DNA from 3 places in the Lacticaseibacillus parahuelsenbergensis genome. Region 1 is predicted to be linked to each of the others. Evidence: riboswitches for the same ligand, from Rfam matches in the RefSeq annotation. Region 1 holds a riboswitch; each other region holds the start of a gene.
The links. A riboswitch is a leader RNA that binds a small molecule or an ion and turns the genes downstream of it on or off. The one in region 1 is predicted to bind lysine.

Region 1 (7,639 bases):
ATTATCACCTTTATTTGCTAAAACATGCGATCGCGTTTCAATTTGTCGACTACATTGTTCAGGCAAATCATCCTTCTACCGAGCAATTTTGTCGCGCCCATTTCATTAGTCGCTCGACGTTGGTGCGGAAAACCGTCGCCTTGCGCGCATTGCTCGAACGATTCCAAATTAAGCTGTCTTTTAGTGACTTATGCTTCATCGGCGAAGAAAGCCGAATCCGGCTGTTTCTGTTTGATTTTTACTGGCTGGGCTATCATGGCGTGGACTGGCCATTTAAAGTTTTGGATGAGCAGCAAATTGTCAAAGAATACATGGCCTTGCCCAATGCCAAAACCAATCCGGTCGATATTCTTGAAGAGATCCTCTTTTGGGCAATCTGTCGGGTGCGGATCAGTGGCAACCATTTTGTTACCGGCAACGAGCCGTTTGACCGGATTTTCAACGATTATCCGCCCTTCCAGCATGCCGTTTATACGCGAGAAATGTTCCCGGCGTTTAATCAGCAATTCATGAAGGGTGAAAATGACTTTTTCTATTTTCAGCAACATCGCACGATTACCTTTTTGCCTGATACACCGGCCGATCAAGACTTTATTCATTATGTTCTTAAGCAAAAAACGATTACTGCGGATTTCGTGAAACGACTTTTGGCCTTCTTAGGTGATCATATTCGGCATCACACCGTCTTTGACCTTCAGCACGAACAAGGCTTAATCCTCAATTTAACCCGAATCGCCTTGAACAACGAAATTTTGGGCGGCGACTTCATGCATTTAGTCGACTTTTTCAATCCCCGTGCGTTGAATTACACCAAAACCAATCTTTATCAAGGCCTTGAGGAATTCATTGCCACGCTGCCTGATACGCCGGCATATCGACACTTTCTTGGTAAGCAGCATCTATTTTTGCGCACGCTCTACTATTTGCTGACGCCTTATCTGCGCTACTTTGCGGAAACACCTACCGTACGGGTCAGATTGGCCTATCTCGACCACAACTTGCTTAACCGCCGCCTCGTCAACTTCTTATCCGATCTTCCAATGGTTCACTTATTACCAGAACGTGCCGTTTTTAAAACAGCAGACCTCGTCATTACCAGCGTCGATAATGAGCAGGCCATCAAAGCCGCTGCGCCTGCCGGTTTTCACGGGCACATCATTAGTTGGACAGCGGAAGACAGCGATGACGCCATCTTCCAACTGTATTTGTTGATTCGCCGCTTGTACCTAAAGAAAACCGACGCCTCGTTATCAGCCCAAAATGTCGATCCCCCTTCGTAGGCTCCCGTCGTTCGAATAAATTTTGACAGTTAACCATCAAAAAACGGCTCTAAAACGCAGCAATTTGCGTTTTAGAGCTGTTTTAGTTTAGCGAGAATTCATAACTATGGCGAGAAACATTGCAGTCAGAAAGCCAATCAGGTAACCCGTTACTCACGCTCACTTGTTTGCCTGATGCTCGCGGTGCGGTGAAAGGTCGACTTTTTCTAGCGGAATCAGTTTGGTCTTATGCTTCACCTTGTACCAGACAAATAAAACGATGAATAGCGGAATCGACATGTAGGAAATCAGCAGACGCCCCCAGGCAAAATGTTGCACCGCTTGCAGATCCTGACCCACAATCACAATTAAGCTCATGATAATCGCCAAAATCGGGCCAACCGGGAACCATTTTGCATGATATTTTAGCTCATGAACATCATGCCCTTGCTTCACAAACGCACGGCGGAAGCGAAAATGTGACACCGCAATCCCAAGCCATGCCAGGAATCCGGTCAGACCGGATGCGGCGACCAACAGTTGGTAAACATGGGGTCCCATGATGCTGGTTAAAAATGTCAAACCACCGACCAGCGTCGTCAGTAGTAAGGCTGCAATCGGAATACCGCGCGTATTCGTTTTTCGAAAAACGCGCGGTGCAAACCCGGACCCGCCCATGGCCCACAACATTCGGGTTGAAGCATACATGCCGGAATTGGCAGACGATAAAACTGATGTCAGAATCACGGCGTTCATCACGCTGGCCGCTCCGGCGAGGCCAATTCGATCAAAAACCAGTGTAAACGGCGAAATCGCCACTTGATCAACACTGGCGCCTAACAGATTCGGACTGGTATAAGGAATGATGGCGGCAATGACAGCGATAGACAGGATATAGAACAATAAGATCCGCCAAAACACCTGCTTAATCGCCTTGGGAATGCTGGTTTCCGGGGTAGCACTTTCGCCCGCGGTAATCCCGATTAGCTCGGTGCCTTGAAAAGAAAACCCTGCGACCACGAAAACCGCTAATGTTGCCGGCAACCCACCAACAAACGGCGCCGCCCCGGTCGTATAATTTTTAAAGCCGATGGGACCGTGTCCGCCCATGATCCCAAGAATGGTCAACAAACCTACGACCAGAAAGACCATGACGGTGATCACTTTGATTAATGACAGCCAATATTCGGTTTCGCCAAACGACTTAACGGAAATAATGTTAATCGTAAAAATGAGCGCCAAAAAGCCCAGCGAAAACAACCAGCCTGGCACATCCGGCAGCCAAAAGTGCATCACAATGGCCGTTGTCGAAACATCGACGGCAACGGTGATCGCCCAGTTAAACCAGTAGTTCCAACCTAAGGCAAAGCCAAACGCCGGATCAACAAACCGGCTGGCGTACTCTGAAAAGGAACCGGATACCGGCACATAGGTGGCCATTTCGCCTAAACTGGTCATCAGAAAGAACACCATTAACCCGATACCAATATATGCCGCGATAGCGCCGCCCGGACCGGCAGTTGCAATCGCGCTGCCGCTGGCGACAAAAAGTCCGGTGCCAATACTGCCGCCGAGGGCAATCATTGAAAGATGCCGGGTTTTGAGTTCTCGTTTTACCTGATTCGTTGCTGACTGTGCCACAAAAGTACTCCTTTGCTGAATGGGTTGAGAGATGTTAAACGTTGGGTTTGTTACGGTTACAGGGCGTTTAAGCACTAAAAAAACCGGTGGGTGTCAGTAACTAACCCATCGGCTTATTCTGCTTTTCGTCATGAATAAACGTGATCCGATTTGTTAGCGCCCCGCGATAGTCGCGACAGTCCAGCAGATGTTATCCACTGGCCCAACACCGCCTCACTGAACTAAGCCGGCATTTCGGCACCTTTCCCTTTAACAACTGCGCATCTGGCGTTCAGGCCATTGCAGTTGCGACTGATGATCGGTGCGACCTCTAATCTTGATTATGGTTCACGTTATCATGTCTTGTTTCTAACGGCAACCGGCTCTCACCCGGTTTTAACTCAATTTTCAGCTTTGCGGATGTCATCGACTAAACTAGCCGTGTCAAAGTGCTGCTTTAAGAACGGTTCGTCATCGGTTGGCAGGTGTAACTGAAAGTCACTGAACTTTTGTAAAAATAATTCGCCACTGTCGAGCTCAAATCCGAGAATGTGCCCGCCCATGTGATGATCGGCGGACAAAAAGTGCAAATGGAAACCCGGCGATACCGCACCGGCATAAAGATCCGGTGAAAAGTACCCGATCAGCGTGCCTTTGACGTTATCGGCATGGAATTCTTTTTGGCCTGAAGCCGTTTCTGTCAACGTCGGATAAGGAGGCTGTTGCGGCAACACAGCGCGCGTGTGCATTTGCGTGAAGGTACCTTCGACCCGAACTGCCGCAAAAAGATTGCTCGTTTGTAACCGATCAAGAACCGCTTTCTGAAATCCGGTCAGATCCAACCCCTGAAGCTTCCCGGCCGAAACATCGGCTTGATAATGAACATTCGCAAACGGCACTTTCTCATCCGCTGCAACTTCGCGAACGGTACCTTGTGCGTTAACCTGATAAACTTTGCCGGCTTGAATAATCAACTCGCCATCAAGGCCGGTCAACGTGCCAATACCAGTGTCACCATGTTGCAACAACGCTTCAATTGTCTGCGTTCCGGCAAACAAACCAGGCACTAACATTGCCAGTGTCCCATGTTGATACAATCGATCCGTTTCCAAAAAGAAGTCCCTCCTTTTGCGCAGGGTTGGGCCTGCAGCCGCCCAGAATCAACCTGCCGCCAACGATTAATAAATCTGGTCAGGCAGCATTGCCGCGCCGAGTTCCGCATTGTCGGAATAATCGACCGGAATGTCAACCAGCACTGGCCCTTTAGTCGCAAACGCTTCATCAAGCACCTCGCCAAGTTCACTCGGTTTATTGACCCGCAGACCCTTGGCACCAAAAGCTTCTGCATACTTCACAAAATCAACCGGACCAAAGTCGACCCCTGCTGCCCGACCATATTTCATCTCTTCTTGGAATTTTACCATATCATAATGGCCATCGTTCCAAATAATGTGAACCAAATCAGCCTTCAAACGAACGGCTGTTTCTAGCTCTTGGCCAGAGAAAAGAAAGCCGCCATCACCTGATACTGAAACTGCTTTTTTACCCGGACGTACCAAAGTCGCCGCAATCGCCCAAGGTAAAGCAACCCCTAGCGTCTGCATCCCATTGGAAAACAGCAAGTGGCGCGGTTCGTAACTCCGAAAATGGCGGGCCATCCAGATATAGTGGCTGCCGACGTCCACAGCAACTGTCATGTCGTCTGTCACACGTTTTTGCAATGCGGCTACAATACTGAGCGGGTGTAAGACTTTTTGATCTGAGAGGACTGGCGGAACATCACTTTCCTGTAATTTGGCCTGTAACTCTGTGAGATACTGCTTGCTTTCAGGCGCAACCTGATAACCACGCAGTAACGGGACTAAAATATCGAGTGTCTGGGAAATATCACCAATCAGCTCTGTTTCTGGCTGGAAGTTGTGATCGATTTCCGCTGGCACATCGTCAATGACAATGATGCGCGACTTGCCATCTGCATTCCAGTTACGTGGTTCATATTCAACCGGATCATAGCCGATCGCAATGACAAGATCGCTGTGTTGCAATAACATATCCCCCGGTTGGTTGCGGAACAAACCCACCCGGCCAAAGAAATTGTCGATTTGGCGGTGAGAGATAATACCTGCACCTTGGAAGGTTTCAACAACCGGCAACTCGGTGACTGACAACAACTCGCGAATCTCTTCGGTTACGTCGCTTGATGACGCGCGCATACCTAACAACAAAACTGGCAACGAAGCTTCTTTAATAGCATGCGCTAGGTAAGTCATATCACTAGGACTCGCCGGCCCTAACTTTGGCGCCACCAGCGGCTTAATCGGTTCCGAGTTCACCGGTGAATCAGTGACGTCTTGAGGAATCGACACGAAGCTTGCCCCTTGCTTGCCGGATTCCGCGGCTTGATAAGCATTGGCAATGATTTCACTAACATTGTCCGGATCCTGCACTTCAGCGGCATATTTGGTAATCGGCGCAAAAAGATCGGCATTACGCATGCTTTGGTGGGAACTACGCAACAGATCCGCCCGCTTTACCTGACCAGACAAAGCCAAAACCGGATCACCTTCAGCGGTTGCGGTCACCAGGCCAGTTGCTAGGTTTGAAGCACCTGGTCCGGAAGTTGTCAGGACAACGCCGGGTTTGCCAGTCAAACGCCCGATCCCGGCAGCCATGAACGCAGCGTTCTGTTCATGCCGTGCCACGATTAATTGCGGACTCTTTTCTGATTTGGGATGATCCAAGGTTTCAAAAACCCGATCGATTTTGGCGCCGGGGATACCGAAAACATAATCAATCCCGTGATTTGCCAAACTTTCGACAATTAAATCTGCGCCATAGCGCTTCTCTTCTGCCATTTCGCCACTTCCTAAATTATTGATGTGTTTCATAATACGCTTTTTGTGTTCCGTTTCAAGCCTAGTTTTTTTGAAAAACACTGACTAAACAGAAATGTTCTGTTACATATTTTTCATCAATCTGTATCAATTATAAAATTGGTCGAGTCAGTTTGGAATTCAATAAGCTGATGTTTTTAGCATTAACTTGATTTTAAACGAAGTGGCATAAACTTTGCTTAAAAACTGCTCACAAAGTGCCGCGGGGACGGGTCAGATTATTTGTTTGCTTACAGGTGTTCTATTTTAGGGCAATTAACGGCCAAACTCTGGTTTCTATAACGCGCTCACCGGCGCAGAAGCCTGCACATAAGGACCTCGAGCCAAAATGGCCAAAGGCCAGCCATTTTGGCTCGAGGCCACTTATGCTCCGACTTCTTACCGCGCCGGTTCACGCTCATCAAAAAAGCACCGCCACAATAGGCGATGCCAACTCAATCATACAACTTCCAAATAACGACTGCTTTCAAGACTGCATGGAACGACTGATTTTGCCGATGCCGGTCTTGGGGTCTGTCATTTTCATATTAAAACCGAATTTCGTGAAAATGTGACGTAACTTGGCTAAGTTAACTTTGTCAAACGAACTGATCGTGCCGTCGACTAAACCGATGTCGGCTTTCATTGCCAGGTTAAGAAATGCTTTTAACGCCAGCTGTGCCAAACCCAGATTCTCAAAGTCGTAAAAAGCCAGTCGACTTTCAGAACCCAGTGTCTCCAAGACGGTGATGTGCATCACATTATCCCAGCGATTGGTTTCAAACAGGAGCTGTGCTTGATAATCCGCTTTCGAATGGCCATACTTGTCAACATTTTCAAATGGTGTGTAGACGTAAATCGAGTTCGTTTTTTGCTTTTGTTCGTCGGATTTAAAGTCAGTGAACACAATATATTGGCTCACTTTCTTTTGCGCCGGATCCTGCGGCTGATTCATGCTTGACAACACGGTGAACTGCGGATCGGCTTCGATTGCTGCAAGCCGCTTCTTATAGGCCTGCTGGTACTCTGTTTGCACAGTCATTTTGAAACCTCCAGACTATTACTCGTTTTTCATTATAGCATTTTTCAATCCGATGCCTACACAAAAGAAAAAAACCGCGTTGAATTCACCCGGCTTTCAAAAACTGATTAAAGAAAATCCTCATTTTTCAAACTGTTTCGGCAAAAGTCGAAAGTATTGTTCATCGCGCGGCTGGTGCTCGGTTAACCCTCGTGGTAATGGCACCTCAAACTGGAAAACAAAGCCTAATCTTTTTAATAAATGAATGGACGCCTGATTGCCAGGAAAAACGCCTGCCCAGATGGCCTTGATGCCATGAGCAAATTGATCAGCGATGACAAGCTGCAGGCCCTCGCGCATAAGTCCTTGATGCCAAAAATTCGGATTAAGGATATACCCGATCTCACGCGTCATGTCATCCCCTGTTTCCGGCGACAAGGCGCGGGGATAGACCCCAATGTTGCCAATCACATGCATTTGGTAAACTAACGCCAGATCCTGCTGCTCGCGGGCGAAGCGTTGAACATGATTGGCCGCCGCCTCCCGCGTCAGTAAAGGTGTCATACCCGCGGCCATGGTCACCTGCTTCAGTTTGGCATAAGCAAAATAATCATCCGTATCTGCCAGTGCAAAAGGGCGAACTGTCACCCGTGGTCCTTGTAACATGGTTCCTCCCCCTGACGCTTGTCTCATTTAGTGGAAAATTTTTTCCGTTTATTGAGATGAACGTCCTTCCCATTTGAATTAAAGCCCGCATTTTCTTCGGCGGCAAACTATTTATCTTTTCATATTATCGAGTATTCGTGACGCGAAGACAAGCCCCGCTCATTGTGGCTCATGCGATCGCGCAACCATGCACAAGCATT
Region 2 (7,639 bases), 1.1 Mb from region 1:
ATAACGACACGATGCGTTTACGACAATAATGGGGGTACATGTGATGAAGAGACGTTGGTTACTTGGTGTTGCAACTGCATTGATGGTCTTGTTGCTGACTGCATGCAGCAGTGGCAGTTCTGCGCAGAAGACTTCCAAAGGACCGGTGACAATTACCTTTTGGCATCGAATGACCGGTAATTACAACAAGGCGTTGGAAGGGTACATCAAGACGTTTAACAGTAGTCAAAAGCAATACAAGGTCGTTGCAACATCGCAGGGTTCGTATGACAATCTGCAGAAGAAGTATCTGGCATCAGCGAAGTCCAAAACCTTACCGACGATTGGGCAGGTAACGGATACGATTATTCCGGAATACGTCCATGACGGGATGCTGGTCAACATTGATAAGCAGATAAAATCCCAGTTTTCCGCCGCTGAGCTGAAGTCGATTTATCCCGGCATTGCCACGAATTTGAAGTATCAGGGGAATTATTATCAGATTCCGTTTGCCACCGGGACGCGGTTGATGTTTTATAACAAGGATATTCTGGAAAAATATCACCTCACTGTGCCGAAAACTTGGGAAGAACTGACCAAAATCGGGCAACAGCTTAAGGGTGATGGCATCACAGGTGTTGCGTTTAATAAGAGTTATGATTTTGAATTTGAGACATTAGCGTATGATGCCGGCAATCGGCTGATTACGCCACAGTACAAAGCGAAAATCGATACGCCAGCTAGCATCAAAGCCATGACGGCGATCACCAGCATGCTGCAGGATAAGACAGCTGTCACAGCAGGATTAGATAATTACTTCAATGTACCATTTGTTCAAGGCAAAATTTTTGCTGGCTTCGGCTCTAGCGCCACAATTCAGCAGATCGCGTCAACGGCACCTAAGAGCATGCATTGGGGAACCGCGGTGATGCCGAGTTTTGATGGCAAATCCAGTTCGGTTCTGGGTAACAATGGTATTTCAGTTTTCAAAGGTGCCTCGGCGGATCAAATCAAAGGCGCGGTTAAATTCATGAAGTTTCTGATGAGCACCAAGATTCAGACTCAGTGGGCCAAAGCCAGCGGGTACGTGCCGGTTGTGTCGACTGCCACGAAGTCAAGTGATTATCAAGCCTATCTAAAAGCCAACCCGAACTACCAGGCCGCAGTCGATGCGTATGATGATGCGTTCTCATCAACACCATTCATCGGCTATAACACTTACCGTAACAACTTGCTGGATGCCGTTGACCAGACAGTTTCCAAAAAGGCTGAGCCTAAGACTGTGCTAACCAAGCTGCAAAAGCAGGCCGAAACCATTTTGAAAGATAACCGTTAATTAACCAAAAGAAAGCAGGCGCGTCCATGACGACATTCAAACGGATTTTAAAACGAACCCTTATTTACACCGTGCTGGTACTGGGCTTAGCGGTGCTAATGACGTTTGGCTATGTCGGCTATCAAGACGTCACCGCTGGAAAAGGCTACCTTGCCTTGCGCTACCTTTTACTAACGGCAGAGTCCGTGGTCGGCGGTTTTTTCCTGTTCTTCATCGTGGTGAGTCTGGACACATGGCGCGAACATCGGGAAAAGAAGCGGAAGACAAAATGATAGATTGTCGTGCCAAACTCCGCAATCTCCGGCCAGCTGGGGATGGAACGCTGTGGGCACGACTTAGAGCCTCTGCAAAACCGGCAGAGTCTCTAAGCTCGGCCTTGTTGTAGGCGGGGCAAAGAGCGCCCCACCAACAACAATTCCACGGCTGATCCCCATCTGGCCTACGATTGCTACGCTTTGGCACTGACCAAGCCAATTCTCCTAGGAAAACTAAAAGCGGATATACTCCAGCTGTCGTTGAGTATGTCCGCTTTTGTATTGTGGCCGTGAGTTATGATACGACTTCATTTTTTGTTTGTTTATGATATAAGGCTAATTCAGTTAAACCCGGTTCAAGTAACGCTTCAAAAATTCCTTGGTCGCTGTTTGTTGCGGATTGCCGAAGATTTGATCCGGCGTACCGGACTCGGCAATGATGCCGTTGTTCATGAAGACGACGCGATCGGAAACATCGCGAGCGAAGGCCATTTCGTGGGTGACGATGATCATGGTCAGGCCGGTGTGGGCTAGGGCTGTCATCGTGTTTAGGACATCATCAACCATTTCCGGATCCAGCGCACTGGTCGGTTCATCAAACAGGAGTACTTCCGGATCCATTGCTTCGGCTCGGGCAATGGCGACCCGCTGTTCCTGCCCGCCGGAGAGCTGATCCGGTTTGGCGGCAATGAAGGGATCCATGCCGACTTGTTTCAACAGTTCCAACGCGTGGGTTTTGGCGGCTGCAGCGTCGCGTTTTAAGACGGTTTGCTGCGGGACCATCACATTTTGCAAGACGGTCATGTTGTTGAACAAATTGAAGCTCTGGAACACCATGCCGACTTTGGCGCGATAGGTGCTCAACTTTACGTCTTCACCTAGAATGCTTTTGCCGTGAAAAAGAATATCGCCGCCAGTTGGGGTTTCCAACAGGTTGATGTTGCGCAACAGGGTCGACTTGCCGGAGCCGCTGCGGCCGATGATTGAAACAACTTCGCCGGCCTGGACGTTGAAATTAATGTCGGTCAGGACTTCGTGGTTCCCAAAACTCTTTTTGAGATTTTTAACTTGGATTAATGGTTCGTTTGCCATGATCTAGTCCCCCTCTTTTGCGGTGCCGATTTTCGGCGTTTCAACCTGCATTTGATTGTTCATCACGTTGTAGTCTTTGGGTCCGTCGAGATGTTTTTCGATGAGCCGGAAGAGGCGGCTGATGGTGAAGGTCATGATGAGATAGATGCCGCTGACGATCAGATAGGTGTGGAAGAACTGGAAGCTTTGGCCGGCAATGGTTTCGCCGCTGAAGAACAGTTCGGAAACCGAGATAACCGACAGCACCGAAGTATCCTTAATATTCACAATGAACTCATTCGTGACCGCTGGCAGGGAGTTACGAACCGCTTGCGGCAGGATAACTTTCATCATGGTTTGCAGATGCGTCATGCCCAGCGCACTGGCTGCTTCGAACTGTCCTTCATCAACGGAAATAATCCCGCCACGGATAATTTCGGAAATGTAGGCGCCAGTGTTAATCGAAACAATCAAAAGCGCTGCGGTGGTGCGATCCATGTTCAGGTGCCAGGCTTGGGCGGCGCCATAATACAAGACCGCTGCCTGAACAATCATTGGTGTACCACGGAAGACCTCGATATACAAGGAAAGCAACCAATTGATAACTGCCCGCAAACCGCGCTGTCCCAACTTCTTGGGTTTTGGCGTGGTGCGAATAATCCCGACTAACAGGCCGATGATGAAACCAACAAGGGTGCCGACCAAGGCCAGTAACAACGTCATACCGGTACCACGCAAGAGCATCGGCCCATACTGTTTCATAATGGCCATGAACCAGTTGCCGCTCTTTTCGGTCGAAGGCTGATTATCGACCGCCTCATTCATCAGGCGTGCCCGCTCTTTTTGGGAAATCGTAGCGAGCAATTCATTGATTTTAGCTTTATTGGGATCGTTTTTCCGCAACCCGATTGCCAGGTTGGTGTCGCTGGCATCGGTTTTAAACCCCTGACCCTTGGCAAAATGGATATACATCAGGTTCGGGTTGGCGCGTTCTGCCGTGATCCCTTCAGGAACTTCGGAAACATAGCCGTCAATGGTGCCAGACTCCAAGGCCACCCGCATCGCTGGGAAGTCGTTCATGGCCGGTTCCTTGACGACTCCTTTGATTTGGTTAATGGCCTGATAGTGATACGTACTGAGCTGCGCTGTCACTTTAGCACCTTTAAAATCAGCAATGCTCTTGGCTTTTGCATATTTGCTGTCTTTACGGACGACCATCGTCAAATTGGAAATGTAGTACGGATTGGTAAAATCAATCGTTTTGCGCCGATCCGGTGTTGGTGACATCCCGGCGATAATGGCATCGATTTTGCCGGAAGTTAAAGCAGGCGGCAGGCCATCCCAAGAGGTTTTGACCACGACGACTTTCTTGTGCAGTGCCTTAGCGACTTTCCGCGCAATCTGAACATCGTAACCATTAGCGTATTCATGACTGCCTTGAATCTTGACCGCGTTATTGGCATCTGTGTTCTGTGTCCAATTGAACGGTGCATAGCCGGCTTCCATACCGACTTTGAATGTGTTGTCGTCGCTCGCAGCATTGACTGGCTTAGCAGCAAAACCGCCCAGCAACAGGCTCAATACGAGCCCCAGCACACCCAAACGTGCAACCCAGTGTTTTTTCATAAAATGACATTCTCCCTTCTTGTAGTGGGAAATAGAGCTGGAACCAAAAAATCGACCTTTATTGAACAAGCAATAAAGGTCGATTCCATCGATTTTAGTCATAAACCAGAATCATAGCGCCCCGAAGCAGCCTGCTTCGACAGTCCATGAGTTATGCGCTCATGGCCCAATGCGGATCGTCCGAACACGGCCCGACATTTCGGCGGCGGCACTTACGACTGGTTCAACATGATCCGGCACTCCCCAGTTTTCGTTGCCCACCGCAACCTCTATTTCTTGGTGGTGTATTTAAATGTCAAGATCGAGTGTAGCGGAATGGGGAATGAAAGTCAATTAAGTCTGTGCTGGCAAATGTATGAAAAATAGAAAGATATTTTGAAAAAATGACAAAACGTGTTAAATTTGTCTAATAAACTTCTCATAAAAAGGGGCGGGTGCTGATGGCGGAGGAGCCTGTCAAAGTCGGGGCCTATTTAAAGGCGTTGCGTCTCGAGGAAAATGACTCATTGGAAGAAATTGCGGCGGGGATTACGACGGCCGCTACTTTGTCACGCTTTGAACGGGGGGAGACCCAGCTCAGTGCAGCCGTTGTTTTAAAACTGTTAACGCGCTTTGATCAAGATGTTGAATTGATGCAACAAGGCTATCGGGCATTGAATCCGGAGAATTTTTTCCAACAGGTTAATCGGGCCACGGTTGCCGGTAAGTCAGCGTTGCAGGTGTTAGCGCAAAAGCAGTATCGCTTGTGGCGACAAACCGGGCTGATTTTTTACCGACTGAATCAGATTAATATTCTGGCCCACAATGGGTATACGGACCCGAGTTTTCAGACAACACCACAGATGAAAGCCGACGTTATCAAGTATTTGAAACGGATTCGGTACTGGGGATTGTATGAGCTTGATCTCTTTGCCGCCACCTTGGTGATCTATGATCATGAGCAACTGATGAGTTTGGTCATGGAGCTGGTTTTGGACTGGCCGGATGTGAAGGGCCATCCAACCCGGAACCAGTATCTGTGGGCGATTTTGACGAATAGCATCGCCTTGCTGATTCATCGTCGGGAGTTTACGGATGCTGTGCGGCTGCTTAACGTCGCCAAGAACTTACCCATTCCGGCCGATGATCTCTATGCGCGGATCATGTTGCGCTATCAAGAGCACCTGCTGACCTATCATCGCGGCCAGCATCGGGCGGCCAAAATGGCGGTTAAAAACTTACTGGCAACGCTGGCGTTATTGGACTCGCCGTTTTTTGCTCAATTGTTGACGAAAAGTTGGCGACGATTCCTGAAGGAGGAGGCGCAGGCAAAATGACGATCGGTGAACAATTCAAACGATTGCGTAAAGAACGGCGGCTGACGTTAAAAGAAGCCGCTGGCGACATTGTTTCGGTATCAAGCCTTTCAAAATTTGAAAATGGCACCTCACAGTTGGCCGCCGATCGCTTTTTCCTATTGCTGGATCGTTTGAATCTGGACTGGGATGCGTTCACGCCTTCACGCTCGGATGCACCATTATCATTTTTGCATCGTTATCTGGTGGCGGCGCAGCAGGCAGATGTTCAGGCGCTGGCGGGTATCTTACGCCAGTTGCCGCTGGCGAATACCAATCAACGGTTGCTGTTGCATTTGACGCTGCATAACCATGCACCGGAACGCTTTTCCGTGTTGGCCCGTGAACGTAAACAGGCGTGGTCGTTGTTGACGCATACAACGGCGTGGTCGCTGTTGTTGCGGCTGATCGCGCTTCAATTAACCGGCATCATCGCGATGAAGGATTTGGAAGGACTGATCAAGGCCATTGCGAACCAAGTGCAAACACCCAACACACCACAGGATCATTTGAATCTGGCCAATCGCGCGTTCTTGACCGCTTCTCTTCGGTATATTGCGGCAGGGCAACTGGACAACGCGCAGGAAACGCTTGCGTTAATTCGGCAGGCCACAGTGGGTGACATGGGGGTTGAGTTTCAGATTGCCTGCACCAAACGTTTGGTGATGATTTATTCACCGGATAAAAGCAAGGCAACGCGCGGTTGGCAAGAGCTTGCCCAACTGAAGGCGTTGTTGAATGAGGTTGCGGCACCGGACTGGACGGCAAGTTGGCTGCCGGCTTTGGAGGCGTTGGCTGAGGCAAAGCGTTGCGGTAAAGAAGCCTGACTTTGCCTTTTTTGAAAATTCGGATAGTAGCAGTTTGTAACGGACTCGCGATCAGCGAAAATAAGTTGATTGTGGGTCCGTTTTTTGGTGTGTTCCACGTGAAACGTCATGAGTTAAGAAGGAAGACTGTTTTTTTGACACGATAATAGGTTCGCAGTCAAAGAAAGTACGCGCCACCTTGTGGATCCTTGATATTGATTCGGACGACCTTCAATAAGTAACGCAGCCACCGTTCTTGCGTCGGTTGGTCCAAAATATGCTCCAAACTGATGGCTTGTTGGCATAACTCGTATCCGGCTGTGGTTTGGCCGATGACGGCTTGGTACCAGCCGCGTAAAAATAAGAGGAGGGCGGAGTTTGAGAGGTCGTTTGTGTCATGCAGAATTTTTTCAGCAGTGGTGAGGACTTTTTTGGCATCGGTTAAGTGGCGTGTGTTGATGAACACGGTGAAGGCGGAGAAGAGCGTCTGAATCCGTAGATTGCCAATTTGATTGAAGGCGCGATATTTTTCCGAACGCTTCATCGCTATTGGCAACAAGTTTTGAATGGTTTCAGCAGGTAAGGCGACCATGAGATGGCGGAACCAATAAAGCTCAAAGTAATTCCAGGTTTCAACCGAGTAGAGATAGCTGACCAGCGGCTTGGCGCGTTCCTGCAATTGGGCCATGGCGTCGGTCACATTTTTGAATGGTGATGGCTGGTCAGGGGGCTTGACGCGATCAATCATGGTTAGGCGGAAAATCTGGATGCTGATGAGTTCAAATTGGGTTTGGCGGTTGTGGTCGTGCTCGTACCGTTTCTGCCAAGTCTTTTCCTGTTTTAACAAATATTGGTAGTCGGCCAGCGTGGGATTTTCAGAGCCAAAGCGATCCTGATAGGCGATAACCTCTTCAAAGTCACGGTGAACCAAGGTGTTGTAAACAAACCGTGTGTGAGTCGTTGGCGGTACGGCGCCTGCCTGGAGATCGCGGATGAAGACGAATTCTTCCAACGAAATATTGATGCGGAAGAGCAGATGACTTAGGCGGGCAAAGCTGATATTGGAGCGACCTTGTTCGAACTTACTAATGAAAGCAATGGAATTATGCGCATCGGCTACCTGTGCCAAGGTCAGATGGTGGTTGCGCCGAAGTTGGCGGAAGACGGCGCCGTCAGTGGGATTGATTTTTTCTACCATAGTGGAATTTCACCTCGCCTTGAGTGTAGCCTGCT
Region 3 (7,639 bases), 1.3 Mb from region 1:
CTCCTGCGCCAAATGCTCCGGAGCGCATATGGTGAAAGCCGTCTCGGCGCATCAAGCATGAGTCAATATCGATAGCTACTGATTCAATTATTTTCCGCCATCCGATGTTCCAGAAAATACACAACCGCTGTGACGCCCGGTGCCAGCGCGGATTCGTCTGGCGAAAAGTCGGCGGCATGTAGTTGGGAATCCGGATCGTTGACGCCCAGCCAGAACATGGTGCCGGGAATTTTATTCAAAAGATAGCCGAAATCTTCCCCGGTCATCACGGGTCCGGTGGGTGCAAACGTGACGGCTGGATCGGATTGCATGTACTGAATGAAATCTTTGGTCAGCTGTGGGTTATTTTCGACCGGATAATAGCCGCCTTGATTCAAATCGACGTTGACGTCGCAGTTGAAGCTGGCGGCGATCCCTCGACCGATATCGCGGATACGTTGCTGTAAGAAATCGATTTGTTTCTGGGTGAATCCGCGTAAAGTACCTTCCAGGTAGGCGCGTCCTGCAATCACATTGCGAATGGTTCCGGCGCGCATCAGGCCAAACGTGATGACCGCGCTGTCGGTGGGGCTGACGTTACGGGCAACGACGGTTTGAATCTGGTTGATAAAACTGGCGGCCGCCACGATCATATCGTTGGCATTTTGCGGCAAGGCTGCGTGGCCACTTTTCCCGATGAGGTCGACATTAATTTCAGTTGTCCCGGCAAAAAGGGTGCCAAGCCGCGTGCTGATGGTACCAGCCGGCAAGTCAGGGCGATCATGCAAGCCGTAAAACTCATCGATATGCCAATCGCCGGTGAAAGTGCCCATGTCGTAGGCCAATTTGCCGCCGTTTTTGCTTTCTTCGGCCGGTTGGAAGAAGAAAATCAAATTATCTTTTGGCTGGTGATGGGCAAAATAATCCAGAATTCCTAGTGCGACTGTCATGTGGATGTCATGGCCGCAAGCATGGGCGATGCCGGAATGCTGCGAGCTAAACGGTAAGCCGGTTTGTTCCGTCACCGGCAAGGCGTCAATGTCGGTTCGATAGCCGATCGTTCGTTGCGGGTTTTGTCCGTGAACTTTGACCAGTAAGGCAGTTGGCAATTTAGGCAGTGTCCGAATGGTGAGGTGGGTTTGCGGAAAACTTTGCACCGTTTTAAGTAGGAAGGCATGCGTTTCTTTTTCCTGCAAGGCTAGCTCTGGGATTTGATGGAGCTGGCGGCGAATGGCAATCAATTCAGCTTCCTTCATTAAAAATCACAGCTTTCTGAGTTCGTCGAGCAGGACGGTTTTGGCTTCCGTTTGATCGTTAACCTGCTTGATGACTTTGGCGGGAACGCCGGCAACCACCGTGTGTGCCGGCACATCGTTAATGACGACAGCTCCGGCGGCAATAACCGCCCCTTCGCCGACCGACACGCCTTCAAGAACCACCGCATTGGCGCCGATCATGACGTGATCACCGATTGTGACGGGTTTCGCTGACGGCGGTTCTACCACGCCGGCCAAAACGGTACCGGCACCAATATGGCAATGCTTGCCGACAATCGCTCGACCGCCCAGCACCGCGCCCATGTCGATCATGGTGCCATCGCCGATTTCAGCGCCGATATTGATAATGGCGCCCATCATGATCACTGCATTGTTGCCAATCAGAACCTGGTCGCGGATGATCGCGCCAGGCTCAATTCGGGCATTTTCCGCTTTGATATCCAGCAAAGGAACGCCGGTGTTGCGGCCCGCGGTTTCGACATAGTAATCATCAAGCTTGGCTTTTTTTAGAATTGGCTGGATAATCGCCCAGTCGCCGATGACCGTTCCGGTGTGTTTGCCAACAAATGCGTGAACACTTTTTGGAAAATGTAAATCAGCCAACTTGCCTTTGAGATAAACTTTCACAGGCGTCGTTTTCTTGCTGTTGGCAATGGTTGAAATGATCTTTTGGGTGTCTAATTGTGCCATGATGGCCTCCTATTTGGTTGCGGTAGTAGCGTTGTTGGCGGTGGTTGCGGGTGTTGACGAGCTCGGTGCGGCGTAGTGGTGATCGTGCTGAATCAAGTCAGCGTAAGTTTCGCGCGTGACGACCAGCTGAGCTTGGCCATTTTCAACGAAAACGACGGCCGGCCGCGGGTTGCGGTTGTAGTTGGATGCCATGGAGTAGCCATAAGCACCGGTGTCGAAAACGGCAACCACATCGCCTGGCTGGGTGGCGGGCAATGGGGCATCGTCGATTAAAATATCCCCGGATTCGCAGTACTTGCCGACGAGATGGACATGCTCGGTTGGCTTGGCGGTCGGGTGATCGGCAACCACCGCAGTGTATTGCGCCTGATAAAGGGCGGGCCGAATGTTGTCGCCCATGCCGCCGTCAACTGCAACATATGGTCGCAGCCCAGGCACGTCTTTGCGGCTGCCGACCGTGTAAAGGCTGTAGCCGGCGGGGCCGACAATCGACCGCCCCGGTTCAATCCAGACTGCCGGCAGCGGCCAATCAAGCTGGCTGCTTTGCGTCTTGAGGGTGCTCAGAATGGCTTTGACAAACGCTTCTGGCGGCAACGGATCATCCTGGCTGGTGTAAGCAATCCCGAAACCACCGCCAACATTGAGCACTTGCGGGGTGAAACCGAATTGCCGGTGCCAATTGTCAAGGACAGCCAGCAGCTTTTGGGTGACGGCTTCAAATCCGGCTACTTCAAAAATCTGCGAACCGATATGGGCGTGGATGCCGAGCAGATTCAGATGTTCGTCGGCTAAAATCCGCTTGGCTGCTTCATCTGCCTGCCCGCTTTCAAGATCAAAGCCGAATTTACTGTCAGTTTGGCCGGTTTGATCATAAGCATGGGTGTGGGCGCTAATCCCGGGAGCGACCCGAATCAAAACATCTTGTTGGCCAACTGCCGCTTTCAAAAGCTCATCAAGCAGATCCAATTCATGAAAATTGTCCACGATGATCGTGCCGACGCCGGCATCCAGTGCTTGTTGCAATTCAGCTTTGCTTTTGTTGTTACCGTGAAAGCTGACTTTTGCCATGGGAAAATCGGCGGCTTGAGCCGTGTATAATTCGCCGCCGGAAACCACATCGACATGAATGTTTTCAGCCTTGGCGACATCGTACATTGCAATGGTCGCAAACGCCTTGGAAGCATAACTGACAGCATAACGGACGTTGGCAGCCTCAAAAACTTGTTTAAACGCGCGAATCTGGTGGCGAATCGCTCCGACATCATACACGTAAAGCGGTGTTTGAAACGTGTGCGCCAGTTGACTGGCCGAAACGCCGCCAATGGTTAATTGACCTTCTTGATTTGTAGCAAAATTCATATCAGGCATCCTCCTTGAGCGTTCTCACTGGGCCGGTTTTTGACCCAGTGAACGCGTTATGGCAGGGCGATGGCAAACGAAAAGGGATCCTTTTGTTTGGCCACGCGTCAAACAAAAAGATCCCAACTTGCAATCTACTTGAATGATAGCGCCCCGCTTAGGTTTCTAAGCGACAGTACAGGATTTATTCAACCCTGGCCCAACAGGCTTGCCGATCCCGGCGCCCCCATTTCGGCAACCGCCCCTTTCACCAAACGTCACCGCGAAGGATCTCGCTCGATTCGGATACTCATGTTGGTTGCAACCTCTATCTGTTTATCACCAGACTATAATAAAAAAACGAAGGCGTCAAGAGCGTGAACTGGCGCGGTTAGAAGTCGGAGTGTAAGCGGCCTTGGGCGTGATGGCCCGGGCTTAGGCCATTGCGATCAAGGTCCTTACACGCAGACTTCTGCGCCGATGAACGCGTTTAAACAAGAGCGTGAACTGGCCCAGTGAACGCGTTTACGAGAGCAGCAGAGAAAACCAGTGAGCGTTAGCCATTGCGCTCAAGCTCTTTACATACAGGCACGTTCCTGCACCAACTAACTTTTCGTCACCTGATACCCAAAACTCACTCGCCACCTGTTTGAGCAAAAAAATTAAAAACAAATTTCAACACTTTGTTTCTATGCAATGCCGGTAAAACATGCCGATTTTCCGCCGCCGCTGGGGGTTGTGTTTCTGGGAGAGTCTGCTAAAGTACAAAATAAAATGACAGAGTTCTCATTTGCAGAAACGGGCTGGCAAAACGCGATGTCTGCGAGCGAATAGCTGCAAGTTGCTTGCGATAGGGAACCCATTAGGGAGGCAGTTTATCGTGCGGGTCGTAAAGTTTGGCGGGTCATCATTAGCAAATGGGTCGCAGTTTGCCAAAGTTGTGGCAATCATGAAAGCAAATCCTGCGCGGCAGGTGATGGTGACTAGCGCGCCTGGTAAACGGCATCCCGGTGACGTTAAAGTAACGGACTTATTGATTCAGTATGCCCAAGCGGTCTTGCGCCATGAAAATGCAACTGAAGTCGTTAAGGAAATTGTTGCGCGTTATCAAGCAATCGCCGATGATTTCGGACTTGATCCCCAAGTCATGCAGCAAATCAGCGAAGAGATATACCAATTACCGAAAAAGACATTTACCAATCGCGATTATCTACTGGCTGGTTTCAAGGCTCGCGGCGAAAAGTTGAATGCGTTTCTGATGACCGCCGTTTTGAATCATGAAGGTATTGAAGCTACTTACGGCGAACCGAAAGACTTGGGCATCCTGGTGACCGATGATCCGAATGATGCGGAAGTTTCACGTGAAACTTACACGCATCTGGAAGCTTTTAGTCGACCGCTGGGTGTGCTGGTAGTTCCTGGTTTCTATGGGTATACCAGTAAAGGCGCGATTGCCACTTTTTCACGAGGCGGTTCCGATATCACCGGAGCCATTCTCGCCAACGGTTTTCAAGCAGACTTATATGAAAACTTTACCGATGTGGATGGGGTCGCTGCAGCTGATCCGCGTGTGGTGGCAAATCCCCAGATGATTCAGGAAATGACTTATCGGGAAATGCGAGAGCTATCATATGGTGGGTTTGGCGTTTTTCATGATGAAGCGATTTTGCCAGCCATTGCGGGACAGATTCCCATTAATTTGAAGAACACCAATCATCCCGATGCTCCCGGAACCATGATTGTTCCCGAGCAGCATTTTGTCCCGAAGCACGCCATTACCGGCATCGTGAGTTCGCAACATTTTGGCGCCATTTACCTGCATCGTTATCTATTGAATAAGGAAGTCGGGTTTACGCTGAAGTTGCTGCAGGTTTTGGAACGGCACGGCATCAGCTATGAACATATGCCAAGTGGGATTGACGATCTGACGATTATTCTGGATGATCGGCAGCTGAACGAGGCAAAACGAAAAGCAGTTTGCGATGAGATCCAAACGGCGGTTCATCCCGATGTTTTGAAGTGGATTGATGATTACGCGATTATCATGGTTGTCGGCGAAGGGATGGCGCAGCGGACCGGCTTGATTCAGACGATTTTGCAGCCGTTAGCGAGTGCCGGTGTTCACGTGTCGATGATCAACGAAGGCGCCTCGCAGATTTCACTGATGCTAGGCACCTCGCGGGAGTCAGCCAATCGCGCGGTCAAGGCAATTTACAACGCCTTTTTCATTCCGATTAATCAGCGTCTGGAGGTACACTAACATGGTGACATTGCAAAAAGTTCACGGTTCCGAAAATAGTTTCTTTTTATTGGATGAAACGCAACTGACCCAGCCGTTGACGAAGACGCAGCTGGCGACATTGACGCAACGGCTAACCGACAGTCAGACTGGTTTGCTAGGTGGTGCGGACGGTGTTTTGGCGATTACGGATGCACCCGGAACAGCGGGGAAAATGACCGTCGTTAATACAGACGGCAGCTTTGCCAAGCTTTGTGGCAACGGCTTGCGGACAGTGGCGCGATATTTAAGTGAAAAAACCGGCCAAACATCGTTCCGGGTCCACACTGACTTTGCGGATCTGGCGGTCGCCAAGCAGAAGCCATTAGCAGCCGGTGTGCCGGCGTATTCGGTTGAAATTTCCCCGGTTAGTTTTGCGCCAGAAGCTTTACCGTTTGCTAATTTAGGCACGGATCACATTGTTGATACTGTTCTGCCGGCTATTCATCCGCATCTGAAGTTCACCGCAGTTGCCGTGCCCAATCCGCACTTGATTGCGTTTGTGTCCAAGGACGAGTTGGCGGGTCCGGATCTTGAACGGATTGGCAAGCAATTGAACGGGAAAAATCCTTATTTTCCGGAAGGGGTTAACGTCACATTTGCCGAAATCTTAGGGCAGGATACGCTGTTTGCCCGAACCTATGAGCGCGGTGTCGGGTTTACCAATGCTTGCGGCACCGGCATGTCAGCCACGACCCTGGCGTTTATTTTGACCCATCCCCACCAAGCGGCGTTGGATCGCGTCAATACCGTGTATAATCCAGGAGGAATGGTCAAAACGGTGGTTCACCGCGACCACGACCATTATTGGATTGAATTAATCGGCAATGCGACGGTCACTGCCACGATTACGTTACCAGAAGCAGCATTGGTCGGCGGCGATTTGCAGCAGGCGGTTATTGCGCCGACGGGCGAGCAGGCGGCTTATGAACGATTCGTTGCCGCATTACCGCATCGCGCATTAGCAGACACATTGACAGAAGGAGTTTAAAACATGAGTGGTTATCACGTAGCAGTTGTGGGTGCAACCGGAGCCGTTGGAACCCGGATGTTGAAAATGGTCGCGGAAAGCAAACTACCAATTGCATCCGTTTTGGCACTTGCCAGCAAGCATTCAGAAGGCAAAAAGGTACCGTTTCGCGATGGAACATTAACCGTTCACGAAACAACCGATGATTCATTTAAAGGCATTGACATTGCCTTGTTTTCTGCTGGCGGGTCGGTTTCCAAACGGTTTGCCCCGGCAGCCGTTAAAGCCGGTGCCGTGGTGGTCGATAACACCAGCGCCTTTCGGATGGAACCGGATATTCCGTTAGTTGTGCCGGAAGTAAATCCCGAGGCGCTGCGCCATCATCAAGGTATCATCGCCAACCCTAATTGTTCAACGATTCAGATGGTCACAGCGCTAGAGCCCATTCGTAAGGCATTTGGCTTGAAACAGGTTGTCGTCTCGACCTATCAGGCAGTTTCCGGTGCCGGACAGTCAGCCATGAATGAATTGTTTGATGAAACCCGGGCAGCACTGGATGACAAGCCGCTGGAGCCGAAAATTTTACCGACTGCCGGTGATAAGAAACACTACCCGATCGCCTTCAACGCCTTGCCGCAGATTGATGTTTTCGAACCAGACGGCTACAGTCATGAAGAGTGGAAAATGATTCACGAAACCAAGAAAATCATGGCCGGCGATATGAACAGCGATGCGATTAAAGTCACCGCTACCTGCGTCCGCATTCCGGTTCCCATTGCCCACTCAGAAGAAGTTTACTTCGAAGTGGAAGATAGCAATGCTACCGCTGACGCCATTCGCGCAACGTTAGCAGAGGCGCCCGGCGTGGTTGTTCAAGATGATCCGAGCCAGCAACTTTACCCGCAAGCCAGAAACGCCGTTGGCAGTAAAGAGGTCTTTGTCGGGCGTATTCGCGCCGATGCAGAAAATCCACGCTTCTTCCACATGTGGGATGTTTCCGATAATCTTCTCAAGGGTGCCGCATGGAATTCCATGCAAATTGCGGAGACGATGGATGCGATGGGCTTGATTCAGCCGAAGTAAAAAATATGTTAGGACCGATACCAT

Region 2: another riboswitch for lysine. It lies ahead of LACPH_RS13890 (ABC transporter permease subunit); the one in region 1 lies ahead of LACPH_RS08595 (amino acid permease).
Region 3: another riboswitch for lysine. It lies ahead of lysA (diaminopimelate decarboxylase); the one in region 1 lies ahead of LACPH_RS08595 (amino acid permease).

Annotation. Positions count from the first base shown of each region.
Region 1 covers NZ_CP132482.1:1,833,104-1,840,742, forward strand. The annotation lists gene LACPH_RS08590 (helix-turn-helix domain-containing protein) at 1-1,280, shown strand, start outside; gene LACPH_RS08595 (amino acid permease) at 1,440-2,900, opposite strand; lysine riboswitch at 3,047-3,221, opposite strand; gene budA (acetolactate decarboxylase) at 3,281-3,991, opposite strand; gene alsS (acetolactate synthase AlsS) at 4,058-5,734, opposite strand; gene LACPH_RS08610 (hypothetical protein) at 6,240-6,794, opposite strand; gene LACPH_RS08615 (GNAT family N-acetyltransferase) at 6,915-7,439, opposite strand.
Region 2 covers NZ_CP132482.1:2,976,587-2,984,225, reverse strand. The annotation lists gene LACPH_RS13905 (ABC transporter substrate-binding protein) at 44-1,315, shown strand; gene LACPH_RS13900 (hypothetical protein) at 1,342-1,587, shown strand; gene LACPH_RS13895 (amino acid ABC transporter ATP-binding protein) at 1,915-2,661, opposite strand; gene LACPH_RS13890 (ABC transporter permease subunit) at 2,665-4,266, opposite strand; lysine riboswitch at 4,373-4,546, opposite strand; gene LACPH_RS13885 (helix-turn-helix domain-containing protein) at 4,707-5,582, shown strand; gene LACPH_RS13880 (helix-turn-helix domain-containing protein) at 5,579-6,427, shown strand; gene LACPH_RS13875 (helix-turn-helix domain-containing protein) at 6,585-7,604, opposite strand.
Region 3 covers NZ_CP132482.1:107,737-115,375, forward strand. The annotation lists gene LACPH_RS00490 (N-acetyldiaminopimelate deacetylase) at 84-1,235, opposite strand; gene dapD (2,3,4,5-tetrahydropyridine-2,6-dicarboxylate N-acetyltransferase) at 1,242-1,946, opposite strand; gene lysA (diaminopimelate decarboxylase) at 1,956-3,305, opposite strand; lysine riboswitch at 3,444-3,623, opposite strand; gene LACPH_RS00505 (aspartate kinase) at 4,165-5,544, shown strand; gene dapF (diaminopimelate epimerase) at 5,546-6,553, shown strand; gene LACPH_RS00515 (aspartate-semialdehyde dehydrogenase) at 6,557-7,615, shown strand.